Regions from separate parts of the Streptomyces sp. NPDC091280 genome, predicted to be linked through region 3. Evidence: riboswitches for the same ligand, from Rfam matches in the RefSeq annotation. Region 3 holds a riboswitch; each other region holds the start of a gene.

What was found. A riboswitch is a leader RNA that binds a small molecule or an ion and turns the genes downstream of it on or off. The one in region 3 is predicted to bind cyclic di-AMP.
Region 1: another riboswitch for cyclic di-AMP. It lies ahead of ACIQPR_RS13360 (M23 family metallopeptidase); the one in region 3 lies ahead of ACIQPR_RS35385 (transglycosylase SLT domain-containing protein).
Region 2: another riboswitch for cyclic di-AMP. It lies ahead of ACIQPR_RS08100 (peptidoglycan DD-metalloendopeptidase family protein); the one in region 3 lies ahead of ACIQPR_RS35385 (transglycosylase SLT domain-containing protein).
Region 4: another riboswitch for cyclic di-AMP. It lies ahead of ACIQPR_RS22870 (NlpC/P60 family protein); the one in region 3 lies ahead of ACIQPR_RS35385 (transglycosylase SLT domain-containing protein).

Annotation. Positions count from the first base shown of each region.
Region 1 is NZ_JBIVUZ010000003.1:717,650-720,849, forward strand. It holds gene ACIQPR_RS13345 (alginate lyase family protein) at 1-102, shown strand, start outside; tRNA gene ACIQPR_RS13350 (tRNA-Met) at 155-228, shown strand; gene ACIQPR_RS13355 (PP2C family protein-serine/threonine phosphatase) at 256-1,440, shown strand; cyclic di-AMP (ydaO/yuaA leader) riboswitch at 1,594-1,750, shown strand; gene ACIQPR_RS13360 (M23 family metallopeptidase) at 1,762-2,769, shown strand; gene ACIQPR_RS13365 (aldo/keto reductase) at 2,817-3,200, shown strand, end outside.
Region 2 is NZ_JBIVUZ010000002.1:333,947-337,146, forward strand. It holds gene ACIQPR_RS08095 (alpha-galactosidase) at 1-1,567, shown strand, start outside; cyclic di-AMP (ydaO/yuaA leader) riboswitch at 1,869-2,031, shown strand; gene ACIQPR_RS08100 (peptidoglycan DD-metalloendopeptidase family protein) at 2,036-2,980, shown strand; gene ACIQPR_RS08105 (SGNH/GDSL hydrolase family protein) at 3,184-3,200, shown strand, end outside.
Region 3 is NZ_JBIVUZ010000013.1:180,980-184,179, forward strand. It holds gene ACIQPR_RS35380 (ribosome-inactivating family protein) at 1-830, shown strand, start outside; gene ACIQPR_RS35385 (transglycosylase SLT domain-containing protein) at 855-1,322, opposite strand; cyclic di-AMP (ydaO/yuaA leader) riboswitch at 1,326-1,529, opposite strand; gene ACIQPR_RS35390 (CocE/NonD family hydrolase) at 1,761-3,200, opposite strand, start outside.
Region 4 is NZ_JBIVUZ010000007.1:375,786-378,985, forward strand. It holds gene ACIQPR_RS22865 (DUF1996 domain-containing protein) at 1-610, opposite strand, end outside; cyclic di-AMP (ydaO/yuaA leader) riboswitch at 959-1,117, shown strand; gene ACIQPR_RS22870 (NlpC/P60 family protein) at 1,126-2,847, shown strand; gene ACIQPR_RS22875 (hypothetical protein) at 3,050-3,200, shown strand, end outside.

The sequences.
Region 1 (3,200 bases), on a different contig from region 3:
CCCGCCGCGCACCGGCTCGCCGCGAGCACCCGCCCGGCCGGCAGCGACGACCTCTTCGTCTCCTGGGAGACCCTCACGCACGCCGGTAACCCCGCCGACTGAAACGTGTGTGACATCGGGCCCCGTGGATGGCGTATAGTTGGAGACACAACGGCGCGGGGTGGAGCAGCTCGGTAGCTCGCTGGGCTCATAACCCAGAGGTCGCAGGTTCAAATCCTGTCCCCGCTACTCAAGGCCTAGGGCCGGAGTCCAGAAATGGATTCCGGCCCTAGGTGTTTCTCCCGCCACGGTCGGCCCACCCCGCTCGCCACCCTCCCCCCGCCACGAAAGACTGGACGCGTGGAGGACGGTCGGTATGTGCGCAGCGATCCCGTGCCCGACCGGGGCCTCGCCTTCGTCCGCCGGCTGCCCGCGCTGCTGCTCGTCGTCGGGGCGTTCTACGACTACTTCACCCCGCAGGACTTCACCGCGGCCCCCTTCTTCACCGCCGCCCCGCTGATCGCCGCCCCGCTCTACTCGCGGCGCGGCACCGTCCTCACCGGGCTGGCCTCCGTCGCCGTCGTCCTGGTGATCCACCTCAGGCTCGGCATCCTCCTCCACATCGACGCGCTCACCGAGTCGGCCACCGTGGCCACGGTCGCCGCGCTCGCCGTCCTCATCAACGTCCTGGTCCGCCGCAGCAGCGAACAGCTCGCCTCCGTGCGCGAGATCGCCGAGGCCGCCCAGCGCGCCGTACTGCCCGAACCGGCCGAGCGGATCGGCGGGTTCGAGATCGCCGCCCGCTACGAGGCGGCCCAGGAGGGCGCGTTCATCGGCGGCGACCTGTACGCGGTCCAGGACACCCCGCACGGCGTACGCCTGGTCGTCGGCGACGTGCGCGGCAAGGGCATGGGCGCGGTCGCCGCCGTGGCCGTGGTGATCGGGGCGTTCCGGGAGGCGGCCGAGCAGGAGGCCACCCTGGAGGCGGTCGCGCAGCGGCTGGAGCGGGCGCTGGCGCGCGAGGGCACCCGGCGCGACGGGCTCGACGCGGTCGAGGGCTTCACCACGGCCGTCCTCGCCGAACTCCCGCACGGCGACGGTGTCGTACGGATCGTCGACCGCGGCCATCCGCCGCCGCTGCTCCTGCGCGCGGACGGCAGCGTGGACGCCCTGCTCGTCAAGGAGCCCGCACTGCCCCTGGGAATGGGCGAGTTGGGCTACTGGCCCGACCGGGCCGAGGAGTTCGCGTTCCCCGGCGGCGCCACCCTGCTCCTGTACACCGACGGGCTGACCGAGGCCCGCGACGGCCACGGTGTGTTCTACGACCCGGGGGAGCGGCTGGCCGGGCGGACCTTCCGCAGTCCGGTGGCACTGCTCGGAATCCTCGCCAAAGAGGTGCGCCGTTATGCCGGGGGCGGGATGGCGGACGACATGGCGATGATCGCCGTACGTCGGCCGTGACCGGTCAACTCACCCGTTTTTCGCCGGTGGTGGGCCCTTTCGTCCAGCAAGGAAAGGTTAATGATCAAGCGAACGGGCTTGGAAACGGACGCCCGTGTCTATTAACGTTCGATAACGCAGCACGGTCGTCCCAGCCGTCACAAGAGACAGCTCCGTGCGCACGCGCCGAATCCCGCGAGGGAACCGGGGAACCACCACTTGGGGTGAATCGCACGTCGACAGTCGTGGGAACACGACCGGTTTACGCGCGTAGGAGACCTTCCTGCTCCGAACCCGTCAGCTAACCCGGTAGGCGAGAAGGAAGGAAAGGAGCACGCCCACGTGGCGTCCAACCAGGCTGCCCCAGAAGCCCCGTTCGTCTACGGCGGTCACCGTCCCGACGAGGGCCCCTGGGAGGAGTGGAATCCCAGCGCGGAGACCGTTCTTCCCAACCGCGGCAAGCACCGTGTCGCCAAGCAGCGTGGTGGCGGGGGATTCGCCCGCAGCTCCACCGTCCTGGGCGTCGGTGTCATAGCCGCCGTGAGCGCCGGCGGGATGGCCAGCGCCAACACCGGCAAGCCGCCCGTCTCGATCTCCCTGCCCGACCTGCCCTCCGTGGGTCATCTGCTGGACGACTCCGCGAGCACCCCCAAGGGTTCCGCGACCGCGCTCAGCAGCGTCGGCGTCACCGCCAACGAGACCGCCAAGGGCACCTCGGACGCGGGTGAACTGCTGCGCAACCGGATCATGGAGCAGGCCGAGTACCAGCAGCTCCAGGTCGACGGCCGGTCCCAGGCCGCCGCCGAGGCCGCCGTCGCCAAGCAGCTCGACGCCGCCGCCGCGAAGGCCGAGCAGGACGCCGCGAAGAAGGCCGCCGACGCGAAGAAGGCCGCCGAGGCCGCCGCCAAGAAGAAGGCCGAGAGCGCGAAACTCGCCGCGCTCGCCAAGCAGTACACGCTGCCGGTCGCCTCGTACACGATCACCGGCACCTTCGGCCAGGCCGGCTCCATGTGGTCCTCCGGCTACCACACCGGACTCGACTTCGCCGCCCCCACCGGCACCCTGATCAAGGCCATCCACAGCGGCACGATCACCGAGGCGGGCTGGGCCGGCTCCTACGGCTACCGCACGATCCTCACCCTCGACGACGGCACCGAGCTGTGGTTCTGCCACCAGTCCTCGATCAACGTCAGCGTCGGCCAGAAGGTCGCCACCGGAGACGTCATCGGCCGCGTGGGCGCGACCGGCAACGTGACCGGGCCGCACCTCCACCTGGAGGTCCACATCAACGGCGCGGCCACCGCGAGCGACCCGGCGCCCTGGCTGCGCAGCAAGGGCCTCAACCCCTGACCCACCTGATGGAATATCCGGTTCCGGTCCGGCGGTTGACGTGGAGCATGACTTCTCTTCGCAAGCTGGGCCGGTCCGACCTGGAGATCTTCCCGCTGAACCTCGGCGGCAACGTGTTCGGGTGGACCGCCGACGAGGCCACCTCCTTCGCGGTGCTCGACGCCTACGCCGCCGCGGGCGGCAACTTCGTCGACACCGCCGACTCCTACTCCGCGTTCGCCCCGGGCAACCAGGGCGGCGAGTCCGAGACCGTCATCGGCAAGTGGGTCAAGGCCCGCGGCAACCGCTCCGACGTCGTCATCGCCACCAAGGTCAGCCAGCACCCCGACTTCCCCGGCCTGTCCGCCGCCAACATCAAGGCCGCCGCCGACGCCTCCCTGCGCCGCCTGGACACCGACCACATCGACCTCTACTACACCCACTTCGACCAG
Region 2 (3,200 bases), on a different contig from region 3:
CGCCGAGTCACGACTCGTGCGCTCCCCCCTCACCTACGGTGAGAAGGTCATCGGCAGCCGGCGCGGCCACACCGGACACCAGTACCTCCCCTGGGTCGCGCTCGACACCGACGCGACCGAGGAGCGCGGCGAGGTCTACGGCTGCGCCCTCGGCTGGTCGGGGTCCTGGCGGATCGCCGTGGCCCAACTCCCGGACGCGCGCGTGCAGATCACCGGCGGCGCCGGGTACGACGAGTCCGGGCTGCTGAGCCTCGCGCCCGGGGAGTCCTTCACGACGCCCCTCTTCGCGGCCCTGTGGAGCGACGCCGGCTTCGGCGGCGCCAGCCGCACCTGGCACACCTACCAGCGGACGTACGTCGTGCCGGACGCCGACCAGGACCGCCCGGTGCTCTACAACTCCTGGGAGGCCACGCAGTTCGACATCTCCGAGGAGCAGCAGGAGGTGCTCGCGCAGCGCGCGGCGGCGGCCGGTGTCGAACTGTTCGTGGTCGACGACGGCTGGTTCGGCGCCCGCACCAGCGACCGCGCCGGACTCGGCGACTGGACCCCCAACCCGGACCGCTTCCCGGCCGGCCTCAAGCCGCTCGCCGACCGCGTCCACGCGCTGGGCATGCAGTTCGGCATCTGGGTCGAGCCCGAGATGATCAACCCGGACAGCGACCTCTACCGCGCCCACCCGGACTGGGTGCAGTACCAGGAGGGGCGCAGGCGCACGGAGTTCCGCAACCAGCTCGTCCTCAACCTGGCCCGCGAGGACGTCCAGGAATACCTGTGGGAGCAGCTCGACGGGCTGCTCTCCAGCGCCCCGATCGACTATGTGAAGTGGGACTTCAACCGCTGCTTCACGGACGCGGGCTGGCCCGGCGACGCCTATCCGCAGCGCCTCTGGGTCGACCATGTGCGCGCCCTGTACGCCCTGTTGGACCGGCTGCGGGAGGCCCACCCCGGGGTGGCCTTCGAGTCCTGCTCGGGCGGCGGCGGCCGGATCGACCTCGGCATCCTGAGCCGTACGGACCAGGTGTGGACCTCCGACAACACCGACCCGCTCGACCGGCTCGCCATCCAGCACGGCTTCAGCCAGATCCACCCCGCGCGCGTGATGGCCGCCTGGGTCACCGACAGCCCGAACACCCAGCTCAACGACCGGGTCAGCAGCCTGCGCTTCCGGTTCGTGAGCGCCATGGCCGGGGTGCTCGGCGTGGGCGGCGACCTCTCCGAGTGGACCGAGGAGGAACTCGCCGAAGCCCGCGAGTGGATCACCCTCTACAAGGAGATCCGGCCGCTGGTGCAGCACGGCGACCTCCACCGGCTGCGCCCGCCGACCGGCGGACTGAGCGCCGTGCAGTACACGCGCGGCGACGAGAGCGTGGTCCTCGCCCTGCTCCAGGCGCAGCACTACGGCGAGCCGGTCCCGGCGCTGCGGCTGCGCGGGCTCGACCCGACGGCGTCGTACGAATGCCTCGAAACGGGCGAAGTCCACCGTGGTGCCGTGCTGTTGCACCACGGGCTGCGGACCGGGCTGCACGGTGACCTCGATGCGACGGTTCTCCGGCTGCGTCGTATCTGAGCCTTCTACCCGAATTGCAGGCTTCGTCACAACTCGCTCTGGATTAAGGGAACCTGAGAGGTTGTACGTGAGCAGCGTCATATCCGTGACCGTACGTCGCTCGTCATGTTCACGTAATTGACATGCTTTTCCAGGGGAATTGAAGGCGAAGTCGGGTGGGAATTCACGGAGGGTGACTGTGAATTCCCACAGGAGATCACAAGAAACCCAAAACCGTGGAACCTCCTGCTTGTCCCGTTGCGTCTTCCTCGCTTACGTTCGCCACCAATCCGGACGGACGCCCAATCCTGCCGCCGACCGGACTCCGCACACACCCACCCGTATGCGGCAGGAGCGGGGGACCCACAGGTAGTACGCCTGTTCCGGTCTCCGGAACGGGCTTGGGGTAAAGCCGCGACCAGCGCGCGGCCGGGCATCTCCAGCCCGCACCCGACAGCTCACCCCGCAGGCGCCGGAGAGGAATTCGCCATGCCCGCGAAGGGTAAGCACCGCCGTCCCAAGTCCCAGCGCCTCACCCGCTCGATAGCCGTGGCCGGAACCGGGGGCGCCGCGCTCGCCCTTCCGCTCATGGGAGCCGGCGGCGCGCACGCGGCCACGTCGACCTCCGTTCCGGAAAAGGCCGTTCAGTCCGTTCCGGCGGCCGAGAAGTCGGTGACGCGGAAGGCGGCCACGGCGAAGACCGAGGGCGTCAGGACGTATTCGGTGAAGGCGGGCGACTGGCTCGCGAAGATCGCCGACGAGCAGGACGTCACCGGCGGCTGGAAGAAGATCTACCAGGACAACCGCGAGGCGATCGGCTCGGACCCGTCGCTGATCCATCCCGGCCTGAAGCTGTCCCTCGGCGGGAAGGCCACCACGGACACGGACGCGAGCACCACCAAGTCCTCCAGCGGTTCCTCGACTTCGTCGTCCAAGTCGTCTTCGTCGTCTTCCTCGTCCTCTTCCTCCTCGTCGAAGAAGGACACGTCGGCGACGCAGAGCTCCGACACCACCAGCACCGCCGGTGGCTACACCCTCCCCGTGACCGGCGGCACCATCGGTACCGGCTACCACGTCGCGGGCAGTATGTGGTCCAGCGGCTATCACACGGGTGTCGACTTCGTCGTCCCGACCGGCACCACCGTCAAGGCGGTCGCCGCGGGCACGGTCGTCTCGGCGGCCTACGACGGCGCCTACGGCAACGAGGTCGTCATCCGGCACGCGGACGGCGAGTACTCGCAGTACGCCCACATGTCGCAGCTGTCCGTCTCGGCCGGCCAGACCGTGACCGAGGGCCAGCAGATCGGCCTCTCCGGCGCGACCGGCAATGTGACCGGCCCGCACCTGCACTTCGAGATCCGGACCACGCCGTACTACGGCTCGGACGTGGACCCGGTCGCCTACCTCCGCTCGCACGGCGTCACCGTCGGCTGACTCGGTCGGCCGACTCGGGAGGCCGGGGCTGAGACCGTTCCCGGGGTCAACGTCCCTGGCCAGGGGCTTATTCCGACTTTGGACAACCCTTTACAAGTGGCTTATCTCACCGCCCGTCAACCCCATATTACGATCGCGTAGGTCACACTCCAGGGTGAACTATGGTTGCCGTGGCTAACGATTCGAAGAGTGACAACAGATCAGTGATCGGGTCGTACGT
Region 3 (3,200 bases):
CCGGACTCGTCCCGGGAACCACCGGCGTCGCCAGCGCGGATCCGACCGCCGCGAAGGTCGACTACATCACGTGGGACATCACCGACCTGACCGCGCAGACCCCGGGTGGCCGGACCAGTGCCGCGCAGTCCTACACGGCCGTCATCGACCAGCTGCGAGGCTACGCCGGCCATACGTACGCGAATGCCGTGGGCGAGACGACCGCCACGGGCAACGAGATCATCGGGATCAACCTGAACCGCAACAACCTGCTTGTGGGGCGGGTCTTCCTCTGGGCGCGCAGCCTCTATGTGATCGGGTTCTGGGAGCCGCACGGCTACCGGTTCTTCGACGATCCGGCCAACAACGCCGCCGCCGACATCATGGGCATCGCGCAACCCCTGCGCCTGCCCTGGACCGGCAACTACGCCACGATCCCCGGGGGCACGCAACGCGCGACCCTCACCTACGGCGGCGGCCAGCTCAACAACGCCGTCAACGCGGTGGCGGACATGGTCAACGCCCTCAACGGGACCAACGAACAGCGCACGGCCCTCGCCCGCCACATGGTCCGCCTGATCCAGGCGCTGTCGGAGGCCGCCCGGTTCGGCACCGTCCGCAATCTCGTGACCGACAACCTGCGCAACGGGGTCGGCAACGCGATGGGCGCGGACAACGTCGTTCTGGAGAACAACTGGGGCCACATCTCCGACTTCATCCACGGCCTGGTGAACGCCGGAACGGCGCCGCCCATCACCCTGAACGGCGTCGAGTACTTCACGCTGGCGGGCATCATGAGGGAAATCGTGTACGTGATGATCAGGAACCAGAACCGCGCGGGCGGCTCCTGACCGTCACGGCGAACGCGCGGACCTCTAGTAGGCGCCGTACACGTTGTCGATCGACCCGTACACCGCCGCCGCGTAGTTGCACGCGGCGGTGATGTTCGCGACCGGGTCGTAGGGGTCGAACGAGGTTCCGGCCACGTGGTACGCGTTGAACGTCGGGTCGATGACCTGGAGCAGGCCCTTCGACGGGGTGCCGGCCGCCGCGTTGGAGTCCCAGTTGTTGATCGCGTACGGGTTGCCGGACGACTCACGGATCACGTTGCGGTAGATCCCGTTGTACGTGCCCGGGATCCCCTTCTGCGCCATGATCGCGAGCGACTCGCGGATCCACCCGTCGAGGGTGTTGGGGTACCCGGCGAGCGTGGTCGACGAGGTCGTGGCGGCCGAGGCGGTGGTCGCCCCGACGACCGGGAGGGCGAGGATCGCGGCACCGGTACCGGCGACGACCAGGCGGCGGACGAGGCGGGCGCGGCGGGACTGAGCGGTTGCAGGCATGACGAGGTTCCTCTCCGGCGCCTGCGAGGTGAGCTGTCGGGTTCGGGCTGGGAGGTGCCCGGCCGCGCCCTTGCGGACGTGACTTGACCCCTAGCCGTTCCGGTCGTGCCGACCGGTCCGGCGACTTACCTGGGTCCCCCGCTCCTGCCGTGCGAGAAGTTCGTGACTGGGATGCCGGGCGGCGGCAGGATTCGGCGTTCCGCTCGACAGGCCGGGAACGTATGCGAGAGCACATGTCCGGAACAAGTGGCGGAATCACACCTGACCCCTATTGACCTTGATCTGAGGCGTATGGGGCACTTGATCCTTTGCGCGAGCCAAGGGTCAACTGTCAATCGCCGCAAGGGGAAACGCGAACGAATCGGGGCACAGGTCGCACACAGAAATGCGTGACCCAACTCACGGGAGGATTAAGCGCGGCAAATCGGGCATTCATCCTCAACTGGCAGTTCTCGGAATCCTTTTCTCCCAAGTGCGGTGAAAGATCACTTCACCGTTCTCGGTGCAGATCACCTCGTTCGAGGTAATAAAGTCCGTTTCGTCGCAGGCGATCTCGGACCGCGTGCGCACGGTCGTGTCCCAGGCCTGCTCCGGCCGGTGCAGCCGGATCGACCAGTCGGACCGCGTCCGCGCCGACAGCGGGTCCGCCTCGTCGATCGTGTACGTCTCCCGCCCGTCCTCTGTGAACTCCAGGCCGTCCGGATACCTGCGCGTGCCGCCGTACCGGGGGTCCACCTCCAGCCGCCACTCGCCCTTCGCCACATCCCGTACGACGAGCCGCTCGGGCCGCGGCTCGTCCAGCGTGACGGGGTGGTGCACCCCGAGCGGCGCCGCCTCCTCCGGCTCCTCGAAGCGGATGTCGTCGGTCAACTCCCGCTCCCGCACCGGGAGTTCCAGCGCACTGCCCTCCGGGTCCAGGGTGAACCCCGCCGCCGACCCCGGCTGCGGCCACACCCACGGCCAGTACGCCGACGACACCGCGAGCCGGATCCGATGGCCCGGCGGAAACGCGTGCCCGATCCCGTTCAGCTCGAACGTCACGTCCTCCGTGGCACCGGGGGTCCACCGCACCGCCCGGTCCCGGCCGTGCCGCGCGGACAGGTTCAGCACCCCCCGGGTGACCAGCGTCGAGGCACCGTCCGGGGCGACATCGCACAGCCGCGCGATCACCTGCCCGCGCTCCACCCCGCAGGTCAGCCGCAGCCGCACCCTCGGCCGCCCCAGCACCCACGTCTCGGCCGGCACCTCGAACTCGAAGCACGCCGACCGCGCGTCCTCGTCCCGCTGGTCGGGAGGCAGGTCCGCATCGTTCCCGAAGGGGAAGAAACGGCCCGCGTCCAGCCCGGTGTGCATGGGGGAGCGGACCGGCACGGGCGCGCCCCGGAGGCCGTACGTCGTCGTCTTCACGCGCGGCGAGGGCCACGCGGGTTCGCCGACCCAGCGGCCCGGCAGCGTGTCGTAGACCGTGGCCGGGGGATGCGAGTCGCTGACGTAGGCCCGCAGCGCGGGTTCCGCCATGACGCCCGTGTCGATGCCCTTGAGGTGGTGGTCCCACCAGCGCAGGGTCTCCTGGAGGAAGCCGATCGCGGGGCCCGGCGGCAGGCCCCGGTCCGGGTACTGGTGGGACCACGGGCCGATCAGGCCGCGCACCCGGTCCGGCGGGAGGTGTTCGACGAGCCGCAGGACCGTGTCGCGGTACGGGTCGTGCCAGCCGCCCACCGCCAGGACGGCCGCCCGGATCGCGCCGTAGTCCTCGCGGACGCTGCCGTGCTTCCAGTAGTCGTCGCGGAGCTGGTGGGACAGCCAGGTGTGGATGAACGGGTCGATCCGCTCCAGGCGCTCGATCCACATGTCGCGCCAGACCAGGCCCGCGTACTC
Region 4 (3,200 bases), on a different contig from region 3:
CGTTCACGTTCGGCTGTACGGAGGTGATGTCCGCGTAGTCCGAGGCGACGGGCCCGTTGGTGGACTGCCCGTTGCCCTGCTGGCCCTGACCGCCCTGGCCGCCGGCACTGGCACTCGCGCTGGAACCGGCGCTCTGATCGCCGCCGTCGCCACCCTGGTCACCCTGGTCGCCGGTGTCGTTCTTGGGTGCGATCAGGGTGCACGCGGCGAGCGCGTCGAGTCCCTGCGGCCGGTCCCCGACGCGCCCGATGGCGTCGTCGATCCGCCCGATGGTCGCGGCCCGCTTCTCCTTCAGCGGATTCATGATCGCGTTGTCGGCGAAGGACGCGTCCTGCCGGATGGCGTCCCTGGAGTCCTGGAGTTTCTGGTAGGCCTCGGTTATCTGCTGGTCCAGAAGCGCGAGTTCCTTGTCGACGTCGGTCTTCGCCCCGGCGGGCACCGTCGTCAACTGGGTGCCGATGTCCGGGCAGTCGATCGTCGCGCCGCGCGACGCCGCGTCCGGAGACCCTTGCTGGGCGGAGTCACCGCCCCAACCGCCTTCGGACGCCGACGCGTAGACGTTCGCCGCCACCAGTCCTCCGCCGCCCAGCATCAGGGCGACTGCTGCCATCGTCGCGCGTCGTGCGCCCGTGGGGCGTCTGCGCGTGTTGCGTGCCAAGGAAGTTGCTCCTACGCGTATCGGTCGGCCCGGCTCGTCCCGGCATGGAAATCCCCCGACCCAATACGGAGCCGGAACCCGGTGTGTTCAACCGTCCCAGAAATTCATAGCGACCTCTTATGGATCACCCGACCCGGCGGCCACCCGGCCCTTCGGTGCACCAGGGCGAGGTAAAGGTCACAAAAACGTATCGGACATATCGCGCTTCAACCTTCACACGAGGCACACACGTTGGCTAAGTTGACGCTCAGGCCGTACGACCTACTCCGGCGATCAGCGCCGGGCCGCGCGGCTTGCGTTGAGTCCGGCGCGCCGCTCGCGGCAACCGGAGCCGGGGACCCAACCGACTTGGGGTGAATCGACCCAACTGCCCCTGTGGGCAAGGGTCGTAGGGCAAACCTTCCGTGATCGCCGCCCGAACCCGACAGCTAACCCGGTAGGCGCGATACGGAAGGAGCACGTCTGCCATGCCGGCAGAACGAGGTACGCGCACCGGAGGCAGTGGCCCCACCGTGGAAGACCGACCCAGCCGTGACGAAGTCCAGCGGCGGATCAACTCCCTTTACGACAGGGCCGAGACGGCCACCGGGACCTACAACGCCACGCGTGCGATGTCGGGGAAACCGCGCAAGCGCGTCGAATCCCGCCCCAGCGCGTCACGTCCTTCCGACCCCGCCGTCGAAGCCGTCACCCGGCAGCTGTTCGACCGCGCCCGCACCCAGCTGGGCCCGACCGTACCGGCGGCCCTGCCGCCCGGCAGGGCGCAGGCCCGCCCGGCCGAGTCCCGCCCCGAACGCTCCGAGCGGCCCGAACGGCGTCCTGAGCCCGAGGGCGCCGGCCGTGCGCTCGAAGCGCAGTCCGGCCGCGCCATGGCCGAGCTGACCATGGGCACCACCACCGCACCTCAACTCACGCCCTCCGCACCGGAGTCGGCCCCGGCACCCATCGCCGCGCTGCCGCCCGCCGCACCGCAGGCTCAGCAGTCGCCCATGACGGCACAGATGCCGCAGCTGGCACAGATGACGCAGACGCAGGTGCCGCAGGCGCAAGCACCGCAGCCGCCGCAGATGTCGCAGCTCGCCCAGATGGCACAGATGGCTCAGGCCCAGATGGCGCAGACGCCGACGGCGACCGTCCTCGACCTGCCGCCGGTACCGCCCGCTCCGGCCGTCGAGATGCCGGCCTCGCGCGTCATGGCACCACAGCAGTTCGCGACCGCCCCCGCGGCGGCGTTCGACCCGCTCACCGCGAGCCTGGATCTGCTCCCGTCGATCGGCTCGCCGCGCACCGAGGCCACGCCGACGGGCGCCACCTGGCCGCCCCCGGAGACGGCCTGGTCCACCCCGGAGGCCGCGTTGTCCACGGGGCAGATGCCCGTGGTGACCCAGCAACAGCCCTGGTCGACAGGCCAGATGCCCGTGGTGACCGAGCAACAGCCTTGGGCGACCGGCCAGATGCCGGTGGTGGCGGAGCAACAGACTTGGTCCACCGGTCAGTTCCCTGCGGTGACCGAGCAACAGCTCTGGTCGACGGGGCAGATGCCGGTCGTGGCCGAGCAACCGGTCTGGTCCACCGGGCAGATACCGCTGATCCCGCAGCAGCCCTCGCCCCAGCCCGCCTGGCAGCCCGCGCCGGAGCCGTCCTGGCGCCCGCCGGAGCAGCAGTGGCAGCCGACCGCCCCCGCCCCCGAGGTCTCGTTCGCCGCGGCACCGTCCGTCGCCCCCACGCTCGCGCCCCCGGCGCCGGAAGTCACGCTCCCTCCGGTCCAGGCCCCGGCGCCCGTCGCGGTGATCCCCGCTCCCGCCCCCACCGCACCGGACGCCGGCACCCAGAGCAAGACCGCCACCGCCCTCGCCTTCGCGCGCGCACAGATCGGCAGGCCCTGCCTGTGGGGCGCGGCGGGACCGGACGCGTACGACTGCTCCAGCCTCACCCAGGCCGCCTGGAAGGCCGCGGGCGTCCTGCTCCCGCGCACCGCCCAGGAACAGTCGGGCTCGGGCGCCCTCGTCCCGCTCACGGACATCCGCGCCGGCGACCTGATCTTCTTCTACGACAGCGTCGACCACGTCGGCCTCTACACCGGCAACGGACTGATGATCCACGCGCCGAGCCCCGGCACTCCGATCCGCGAGGAGTCGATCTTCTACGCCGGTTCCGCCGCCATCCGGGGCGCCGTACGCCCCGCGTGATCCGGTCGGGGCCGGGCATTTCCCGGCCCCGACCGCACACCTCGGATCACTCCCGGCCAACCGTGCCGGCGGCCCGTACGAGTGGTGCATCCTGGAGCACGGTCGTAGCGTCGAGAGGGACACGACGACCGCGCCCCGGCAGGCGGGCCACCGCCGGTGCGGGTGCGGGGCGACGAGGACGATCGGGCGGCCGGGAGCGGACATGTACAAGCACACCATGGTCGGAGTCGTCACGCTCTGTGCCGCCGCCCTGCTCGGGCCGGCCGTCGGCACCTCGTCGGCGGCCCAGGACACGGCGCCGGTGACCGCCCACCGGCAGTTCCGGGACACCGTGCTGGTCGACTGCCTGTGGC